DNA from 2 places in the Actinomadura sp. 9N215 genome. Region 2 is predicted to be linked to the other one. Evidence: riboswitches for the same ligand, from Rfam matches in the RefSeq annotation. Region 2 holds a riboswitch; the other holds the start of a gene.
The links. A riboswitch is a leader RNA that binds a small molecule or an ion and turns the genes downstream of it on or off. The one in region 2 is predicted to bind glycine.

Region 1 (4,957 bases), on a different contig from region 2:
GAGGTGCTCGCGGACGCCGATCGGGCCGACGCCGGGACCGCCGCCCCCGTGCGGGATGCAGAACGTCTTGTGCAGGTTGAGGTGCGAGACGTCCGAGCCGAACTCGCCGGGACGGGCCAGGCCGACGAGGGCGTTGAGGTTGGCGCCGTCGACGTACACCTGCCCGCCCGCGTCGTGCACGGCCGCGCATACGTCGGTGATCGTCTCCTCGAAGACGCCGTGCGTGGACGGGTACGTCACCATGATCGCGGCGAGCCGGTCGCCATGCTTGCCGATCTTGGCGTGCAGGTCGTCGAGGTCGACGTTGCCGCCGTCGTCGCAGGTCACGACGACGACGCGCATCCCGGCCATGACGGCGCTCGCCGCGTTCGTGCCGTGCGCCGACGACGGGATCAGGCACACGTCCCGGTGCCCGTCCCCGCGCGACGCGTGGTAGCCGCGGATCGCCAGCAGCCCGGCCAGCTCCCCCTGGGAGCCCGCGTTCGGCTGCACGGACACCTTCGCGTATCCGGTGATCTCGGCGAGCGCGTCCTCCAGCTCACCGATCAGCTCGACGTACCCGGCGGCCTGGTCGACGGGCGCGAACGGGTGGATGTCCGCGAACTCCGGCCAGGTGATCGGCTCCATCTCGGCGGTCGCGTTGAGCTTCATCGTGCAGGACCCGAGCGGGATCATCGAGCGGTCGAGCGCGACGTCCCTGTCCTGGAGCCTGCGCAGGTAGCGCAGCATCGCCGTCTCGGAGCGGTGCGCGTGGAAGACGGGGTGGGTCAGGTAGGGGCTCTCGCGGCGCAGCGTGCCGGGCAGCGCCTCAGCCGCCCTGCCGGGCTCGGGGGCGCCGAACGCCTCCAGGACGGCGGTGACGTGCGCGGGCAGCGTCCTCTCGTCGCAGGCGATCCCGACGTGGTCGGCGTCGACGGGCCGCAGGTTGACGCCGCGTTCGAGAGCCGCCTCGGCCACCTGCGCGGCACGTCCGGGCACCCGGGCGAGGACGGTGTCGAAGAACGCGCCGTGCACGACCTCCACGCCGCCCTCGCGCAGCCCGGCGGCGATCTCGGCGGCGCGGCGGTGCGCCCGCTGCGCGATCGCGGCGAGCCCCTCGGGCCCGTGGTAGACGGCGTACATGGCCGCCATGACGGCGAGGAGCACCTGCGCGGTGCAGATGTTGCTGGTGGCCTTCTCCCGGCGGATGTGCTGCTCGCGGGTCTGCAGCGCCAGCCGGTGGGCGGGCGCACCGTCGGCGTCGACGGACACGCCGACGAGCCGTCCGGGGAGCTGCCGCTGGATGCCCTCGCGGACCGCCATGTAGCCGGCATGCGGGCCGCCGAACCCGAGCGGGACGCCGAACCGCTGCGCCGAGCCCACCGCGATGTCGGCGCCGGACTCGCCCGGCGGGCGCAGCAGCGTCAGCGCGAGCAGGTCGGCCGCGACGACCGCCTGCGCGCCGCGCTCGTGCGCCTGCGCGATGACGGGCTCCAGGTCGCGGACGGCGCCCGATGCGCCCGGGTACTGCAACAGCACGCCGAACACGTCGCCCTCGGGCAGCCCGCCGGACAGGTCGGCGACGACCACCTCGATGCCGAGCGGGACGGCCCGCGTCCGGACGACCTCGATCGTCTGCGGGAGCACGTCGGCGTCCACAAGGAACGTTCCCGGCTCCTTGCGCTTGGTCACCCGGTGGGCGAGGGCCATGCCCTCGGCGGCGGCGGTGGCCTCGTCCAGCATGGACGCGTTCGCGACCGGCAGCCCGGTCAGGTCGCTGACGACGGTCTGGAAGTTCAGCAGCGCCTCAAGGCGTCCCTGGGAGATCTCCGGCTGGTACGGGGTGTAGGCGGTGTACCAGCCGGGGTTCTCCAGCACGTTCCGCATGATCACGCCCGGGGTGATCGTCCCGTGGTAGCCGAGGCCGATCATGGACGTGCGGACGGTGTTGCGGGCGGCGAGCTCGCGGAGGCGGTCCAGCGCGGCGGTCTCGCTCAGCGCGGGCGGCAGGTCCAGGGGCCGGGACGTGCGGATCGCGGCCGGGACGGCGGCGTCGATCAGCGCCTCGACGCCCGCGTAGCCGATGGCGGCGAGCATCCTCGCCTGGTCGTCGGGCGACGGGCCGATGTGCCGGTCGGCGAACGCGGCGCGCGGATGCTGCGGCGCCGCCACGGGCGCGAAGAACTGGGCGGTCATGGAGAACCTCCTGGCTGCTGCGGTCGCTCAGGCGGGCCGCCTGGCGCGCGGGCCGGGCGGCCTGTCTCCCCCTCTGTCATCGGCACCTGAGAGCTTCACCCGCGCCGCGGGGTTTCCCCTTCGGTGAGCCGCCTTCCCGGGACGCGGGAATCGACGCCTGCTTTCCAGAGGTGCCTCGCCCGAGCGGTCCTTTTGCCTGAGAGGTTCCGGGGAGGTTGCCCCTTCGGCGCCCCACGCTGGCGGCGTGGGATCTCTCCCGCACAGGGTCGACGGCATGTCCTGCACAAACCCTACCCAAAGATCGGATCCCGTGATCGCACCGGATCGTCGTCAGGCCCGTCCCCGCGCGGGCAGGCGCCGTACCAGCCAGTACGATGTGCATTCCCACCTGGGACGGAACGGGCCACGGGCGACGCGGACGGAGATGGGCTGCGGGGTGAGAGCGCGACGCCGGCGGGCGCCCGCCGTTCGACGGCGCACCACCGGTTCTGGGACGCTGATCGCGATGGCGGATGGGCAGAGCGGCGGTACGGCGTGACGCAGACCCACGACGGCGCGGTGCCCCCGCGGCAGGACGCGCCCGCGGGCGTGCCCGTCGACGAGCCCGCCCAGCCCGACCGGATCCGCCGCCCCGCCGACGCGTTCCGGTTCGCGGCGTCCGTCGTGGGGCTCGCGGCGGTGATGCTGGTGGTGTCCATCGCGCAGCAGACGACGCACGGCCTGCACACCGACATCGCGGAGGGCGCCGCGCACGCGCCGCGGCTGCTGCTGTCGCTGGCGACGCTGGTGTCCAGCTTCGGCGTGCTGGCCGTCCCGATCGCGTTCGGGATCGAGCGGCTGTTCCACAAGGACGGGACGCGCGTCGCGATCGCCCTGCTCGCCGCCATGATCGCGTTCGGGGTCACGGTGGGCCTGGACGACCTGGTGGTGCGGGGCGCGCCCGGCGGCGTCCTGGACTCGCTGATCTGGGGCGGCACGGAGACCGCGCCGGTGCACACCGACATCGCGCCGGTGATCGCGTTCGTCAGCGCGGTCGGGATGGCGGGCCGCGCCCGCTGGCAGACCGCGACCTGGGCGATGATCGGGCTGGCGGCGCTGACGGGCCTCACCGCGTCCTACGCCTCGGTCGCCGCGCTGGCCGCCACCTACTTCCTCGGGCGCGCGATCGGCCTCGGCACCCTGTACGCGGTCGGCACCCCGAACCCGCGCCCGCCGGGGAAGGCGGTGGTGGCGGCGCTCGAACGGCTCGGGCTGCGCCCGGAGCGGGCCGCGCGCCTGGACGAGCCCGACGACGGCGCCGAGGAGACCCGCCGGTACGGGGTCGTCCTCGCGGCCTGTCCGGAGAACGGGCCCGGCGCCCGCGTCCCGGCGGGACGCGGCGCGCACGGCGACTGGGACCTGGAACTGCACGTCCTGGACCGCGACCAGCAGACGGCGGGCCTGCCCTACCGGGTGTGGCGGCTGCTGCGGCTGCGCGCCACGACGACGGGGCGGGCGCTGCGCTCGCTGCGCCGGTCCCTGGAGCAGGAGTCGCTGATGGCGTACGCGGTGGACGCGGCGGGCGTCCGCACCCCGCGCCTGGTCGGGACCTCGGAGGTCGGCACTGAGGCGGCGCTGCTCGCGTACGAGCACGTCCCGGGACGGCGGCTCGCCGACCTCTCCGACGAGGAGATCACCGACGCCCTGCTGACGGACGTGTGGCGGCAGTTCCGCGCCCTCCAGGCGGGACGGCTGGCGCACCGGCGGCTCCAGGACGGCGCGATCCTGATCGGCGACGACGGCGGTGCCTACATCACCGACCTGCGCGCCGGGGAGATCGCGGCGGGCGACCTGGCGCTGCGGCTCGACCTGGCGCAGCTCCTCACGACGCTGGCGCTGCGGACGGGCCCGGAACGGGCCGTCGGCACCGCCGCGGCCGTGCTCGGCGAGGAGGCCCTCGCCGCCGCGGTGCCGCTGCTGCAGCGGGTGGCGCTGTCCCGGGAGACCCGCGCCGCGCTGCGCAACGACCGCGACCTGCTGACCCGCATCAGGGAGCAGATCGTCCGGCTGAAGCCGGAGACGGAGGTCGCGCCCGCCAGGCTGGAACGTTTCCGTCCCCGGACGATCTTCAGCATCGTGGCGCTGTCGGTCGCGGCGTACATCGTCATCCCGCAGGTCGCGAGCCTGGACATCGGGACGATGACGGCCACCGCCAGCTGGTACTGGGTGCTGGTCGCGCTGGGCGCGGCCGCGCTGACCTACGTCGCGGCGGCGCTCATGCTGATGGGGTTCGTCCCAGAGAAGCTGCCGCTCGGGCGCACCGTCCTGGCCCAGCTCGCCGCGTCGTTCGTGAAGCTCGTCGCGCCCGCCGCCGTCGGCGGGGTCGCCGTCAACACCCGCTACCTGCAGCGCTGGGGGATGCGCCCGGGCCAGGCCGTCGCGAGCGTCGGCGCGTCGCAGCTGGTGGGCCTCGTCACGCACATCCTGCTGCTGATCCTCTTCGGGTTCCTCACCGGCTCCACGACGAAGGCGACCCAGGACCTGGCGCCGTCCCGCACGGTCGTCATCGCCGTGCTGTCGCTCGGGCTCCTCGCCGGGCTGGCGCTGACGGTGCCGCGCGTCCGGCGGGAGGTCACGACCCGCCTGAAGAGCATGTTCTCCGGCGTCGTGCCCCGCCTGGTGGACGTCCTGCAGTCCCCGAAGAAACTCACCACCGGCATGGGCGGGACCCTCCTGCTGACGCTCGCGTTCGTGCTGTGCCTGGACGCGTCCATCCGCGCGTTCGGCGGGTCGCTGCCGCTGA
Region 2 (4,957 bases):
GCCATTGCTACCCCTTTGTAGCTGCGCCCCCTCGCCGGTGAGCGAGGGGGCGCGGAGAAATCACAGGTCGGGATACAGGGGATGCTTGTCAGCCAGGGCCTTCGTGCGCGCCGACAGGGCGTCGCGGTCGAAGGACGGCTGCAGCGCCAGCGCGATGACGTCGGCGACCTCCGCGAAGTCGCCGGCGGTGAAGCCGCGGGTCGCGAGGGCGGGCGTGCCGATCCGGAGCCCGGACGTCACCATCGGCGGCCGCGGGTCGTTGGGGACGGCGTTGCGGTTGACGGTGATGCCGATGTCGTGCAGGCGGTCCTCGGCGTCGCGTCCGGTGAGGTCGGAGCCGACGAGGTCGACCAGCACGAGGTGCACGTCCGTCCCGCCGGTCAGGACCTTGACGCCGGCCTTCGCGGAGTCCTCGGCGAGGAGGCGGTCGGCGAGCAGCCGGGCGCCCTCGACGGTGCGCTCCTGCCGGGCGCGGAACTCGTCCGACGCGGCGATCTTCAGCGCGACGGCCTTGGCGGCGATCACATGCTCCAGCGGGCCGCCCTGCATGCCGGGGAACACCGCCGAGTTGATCTTCTTGCCGTACTCCTCGCGGGCGAGGATCAGCCCGCCGCGCGGGCCGCCGAGCGTCTTGTGCGTCGTGGTCGTGACGATGTCCGCGTACGGGACGGGCGACGGGTGCAGCCCCGCCGCGACGAGCCCCGCGAAGTGCGCCATGTCGACCATGAGCAGCGCCCCGACCGCGTCGGCGACCGCCCGGAACGCCGCGAAGTCCAGCTGCCGCGGGTACGCCGACCAGCCCGCCACGATCATCTTCGGGCGGTGCTCGGCGGCGAGCGCGGCGACCTCGTCCATGTCGACGAGGCCGTCCTCGCCGCGGACGTGGTACGGCACCACGTTCAGCGTCTTGCCGGAGTAGTTCAGCCGCATCCCGTGCGTGAGGTGCCCGCCGTGCGCGAGGTCGAGCCCGAGGATCGTGTCCCCGTGTTGCAGCAGCGCGAAGTACACCGCCGTGTTGGCCTGCGCGCCGCTGTGCGGCTGGACGTTCGCGTGCTCCGCGCCGAACAGCGCCTTGGCCCGGTCGATCGCGAGCTGCTCGGTGACGTCGACGAACTCGCAGCCGCCGTAGTACCGCCTGCCGGGGTACCCCTCCGCGTACTTGTTCGTCAGGACGGAGCCCTGCGCCTCCAGCACCGACACGGGCGCGAAGTTCTCCGACGCGATCATTTCGAGGGTGGACTGCTGCCGCCGCAGCTCGGCGGCGACGGCCTCGGCCACCTCCGGGTCGGCGGCGGCGAGCGGGTCGTGCAGGCGCACCGGTCAGGCCTCCTCGATCAGCTTCTCGTAGGCCACGGAGTCGAGCAGGTCGCCCGGCTCGTCCGACACCCGGACCTTGAAGATCCAGCCCTCGCCGTACGGGTCGTCGTTGATCACCTTCGGCTCGTCCACCACCGCGCTGTTGATCGCGGTGACCTCGCCGCTGACCGGCGAGTAGATGTCGCTGACCGACTTCGTCGACTCGACCTCGCCGCACGGCTCGCCCGCCTCGACGGCGTCGCCCTCGGACGGCTGCAGCTCAAGGTAGACGATCTCTCCGAGGGCGTCGGCGGCGTGCGCGGTGATGCCGATGGTGACGATGCCGCCGTCTGATGCTGAACCAGCCGGGCCGAGGCCCGACACCCATTCGTGCTCTTCGCTGTAGCGGAGCTGCTCCGGAACGCTCACGATCACTTCTCTCTCTTCACTGCGGGGGCTCCCCCCGAACTTCAGGAACGCTTGTAGAACGGCAGGGGCACCACGTCCACCGGCTCGTGCCGGCCGCGGACGTCCACGGCGAGGCCGGTCTCCGCGGCGCCGCTGTCGAGGTACGCCATGGCGATCGGTTCGCCCAGTGTCGGGGACGGCGCGCCGCTCGTCACGATCCCGCACGGCGCGCCGCCGGACGTGACGACCCGGTACCCCTTGCGCGGGGCGCGCCGCCCCTGCGCCACCAGACCCACGAGCCTACGGCCCGGCGGGGTCTGCGCCACCGCTGCCAGGGCCGACTTCCCCACGAAGTCGCCCGGCTTGTCCAGCTTCACGACCCGGCCGAGGCCCGCCTCGAACGGCGTCGTCTCGGCGGTCAGCTCGTTGCCGTACAGCGGCATGCCCGCTTCGAGGCGCAGCGTGTCGCGCGCCGACAGGCCGGCGGGGACGACCCCGTCCACCCGTTCGAGCGCCTTCCACAGCGGGACGGCGTCGGCCGCGTCCACGAACAACTCGAAGCCGTCCTCCCCGGTGTAGCCGGTGCGGGCGACGAGCGCGTCGACGTCCGCGACCCGTCCGGCGAGGATCGCGTAGTACTTGAGGTCGGCCAGCGGCGCGCCGGTGAAACCTTCGAGAATCTCCTGTGAACGCGGCCCTTGCAGCGCGATCAGCGCATAAGAGGCGGACCGGTCGTCGACGGCGGCCTCGTAGCCTGCGGCCCGCTCGGCCAGCGCGTCCCGGACGACGTCGGCGTTGGCGGCGTTCGCCACGACCATCCACGTGGCCTCCGCGAGCCGGTAGACGATCAGGTCGTCGAGGACGCCGCCGTCCGGCGCGCAGATCATCGTGTAGCGGGCCTTGCCGACGGGCATCGCCGCGAGCTTCCCGACCAGCGCGTGGTCGAGCGCGTCGCCCGCGCCGGGGCCGGAGAGGAAGATCTCTCCCATGTGCGACAGGTCGAACAGCCCGGCGCCGGTGCGGACCGCCTGGTGCTCGGCGGTCTCGCTCCTGTAGCGCAGCGGCATCAGGTATCCGGCGAAGTCCACGAGGTTCGCGCCGAGGTCCACATGGACGTCGTGCAGCGGCGTCTTCCTGGGACTTCCCGGGGTGTCGGCGCTCTCCGGGTCGGCGGCGGTCTCCGCGTTCTTCGCGCTTTTCGCGGGCGGATCGGCGGGCATGGGTTCGGCTCCTTCGTCACGGGCACGCGTGGTCCATCGTCCCACTCGCGCACCGGGCGTCTCGGCGCCTCCCCCTCTGTCATCGGCGCCTGAGAGCTTCACCCATCTCCATGGACGGGCTTGCACCTTCGGCGGGGGACAGGGTCCCCGCTTTCCAGAGGTTGCCTCGCCCGTGCGGTCCGTGGGCCTGAGAGGTTCCGGGGAGGGGTTGCTCCTTCGGCGTCCCCCACCGGCTGCGAGGGACTCTCCCGCACGGGATCATCGGCTGTTGCGGGCCAGGCTAGCAGCGGCTTCGCCGTGCGACCACCCGCCGCCCGGCCGATCCCGCGGGTCGGGCCGGGCGGTCAGTGGGGGGTGACGTAGGCGCCGGAGATGCCGCCGTCGACGAGGAACTCCGAGGCGGTGATGAAGGACGCGTCGTCCGAGGCCAGGAACGCGACGGCGGCGGCGATCTCGGACGCCTCGGCGAACCGTCCGACCGGGATGTGCACGAGCCGCCGCGCCGCGCGCTCCGGGTCCTTCGCGAACAGCTCCCGCAGGAGCGGCGTGTCGACCGGCCCCGGGCACAGCGCGTTCACCCGGACGCCCTGCCGCGCGAACTGCACGCCCAGCTCCCGCGACATCGCCAGGACGCCGCCCTTCGACGCGGTGTAGGACACCTGCGACGTCGCCGCGCCCATCACCGCGACGAACGACGCCGTGTTGATGATCGAGCCCTTGCCCTGGTCGAGCATGTACGGGATGACGTGCTTGCAGCACAGGTACACGCCGGTGAGGTTGACGTCCTGGACGCGCTTCCACGCCTCCAGGCCCGTCTTCAGGATCGAGTCGTCGTCCGGCGGCGAGATGCCCGCGTTGTTGAATGCGACGTCGATGCGGCCGCAGGCGTCGTGGACGGTCCGGAAGAGCGCGGCCACGTCGTCCTCGCTGGTGACGTCGGCCTTGACGTACAGGCCGTCCAGTTCTTTCGCCGCGGCCTTGCCGGGGGTCTCGTCGACGTCGGCGACGACGACCCGCGCGCCCTCGGCGGCGAAGCGGCGCGCGGTGGCGAGGCCGATGCCGCTGGCGCCGCCGGTGACGACGGCCACCCGGCCCTCAAGCCGCCGCATCGGTGTCGCTGCGGTTTCCGTCGCTGCGGTTTCCGTCGTTTCGGTTCCTGTCGCTCCGGCTGCCGTCGCTCCGGCTCCTGTCACGCTGGCTCACTCCTCGGTGGCGATGAAGACGTTCTTCGTCTCGGTGAACGCGTCGAGCGCGTCTGGGCCGAGCTCCCGTCCGAGGCCCGACCGCTTGAACCCGCCGAACGGCGTCCAGTATCGGACGGACGAGTGCGAGTTCACCGACAGGTTCCCGGCCTCGACGGCGCGGGAGGCGCGCAGGGCCCGTCCGACGTCGCGGGTCCAGATCGACCCGGACAGGCCGTACGGAGTGTCGTTGGCGAGCCGGATCGCGTCGGCCTCGTCCTCGAACGGGACGACGGTGACGACCGGCCCGAAGACCTCGTCGTGCCAGGCCGGCAGGGTCCCGGGGGACGTGGTGGCGAGGACGGTCGGCGGGAACCAGAATCCCGGCCCCGCGGGCGCGGCGCCGCGGATCACCACGGGCGCGTCCGCCGGGACGTACGAGGCGACCTTCGCCCGGTGGGCGGCGCTGATCAGCGGCCCCATCTCGGTGTTCTCGTTCCGCGGATCGCCGACGACGACCCCTTGGACGGCCGGTTCCAGCAGTTCGAGGAACCGGTCGTACACCGGGCGCTCGACCAGGACGCGGGAGCGGGCGCAGCAGTCCTGCCCGGCGTTGTCGAACACGGCGTACGGCGCGGTCGCGGCCGCCTTCTCCAGGTCGGCGTCGGCGAACACGATGTTCGCGTTCTTGCCGCCGAGCTCCAGCGTCAGCCGCTTCACGCCCGGCGCGCACGCCGCCATGATCTCCGTCCCGACCCGGGTGGAGCCGGTGAACACGACCTTCCGGACGTCCGGATGCTCGACCAGGCGCCGTCCGGCCACCGGGCCCGCGCCCGGCAGCACCTGCAGCAC

Region 1: linked by a shared signal. The riboswitch ahead of gcvP (aminomethyl-transferring glycine dehydrogenase) and the one ahead of gcvT (glycine cleavage system aminomethyltransferase GcvT) in region 2 are both predicted to bind glycine.

The regions. Positions count from the first base shown of each region.
Region 1 is NZ_JBIRBA010000005.1:291,919-296,875, reverse strand. It holds gene gcvP (aminomethyl-transferring glycine dehydrogenase) at 1-2,175, opposite strand, end outside; glycine riboswitch at 2,350-2,444, opposite strand; gene ACH34T_RS11560 (flippase-like domain-containing protein) at 2,710-4,957, shown strand, end outside.
Region 2 is NZ_JBIRBA010000001.1:300,518-305,474, reverse strand. It holds gene ACH34T_RS01390 (L-serine ammonia-lyase) at 1-5, opposite strand, end outside; gene glyA (serine hydroxymethyltransferase) at 61-1,317, opposite strand; gene gcvH (glycine cleavage system protein GcvH) at 1,321-1,725, opposite strand; gene gcvT (glycine cleavage system aminomethyltransferase GcvT) at 1,767-2,924, opposite strand; glycine riboswitch at 3,090-3,185, opposite strand; gene ACH34T_RS01370 (3-oxoacyl-ACP reductase) at 3,269-4,033, opposite strand; gene ACH34T_RS01365 (aldehyde dehydrogenase family protein) at 4,124-4,957, opposite strand, start outside.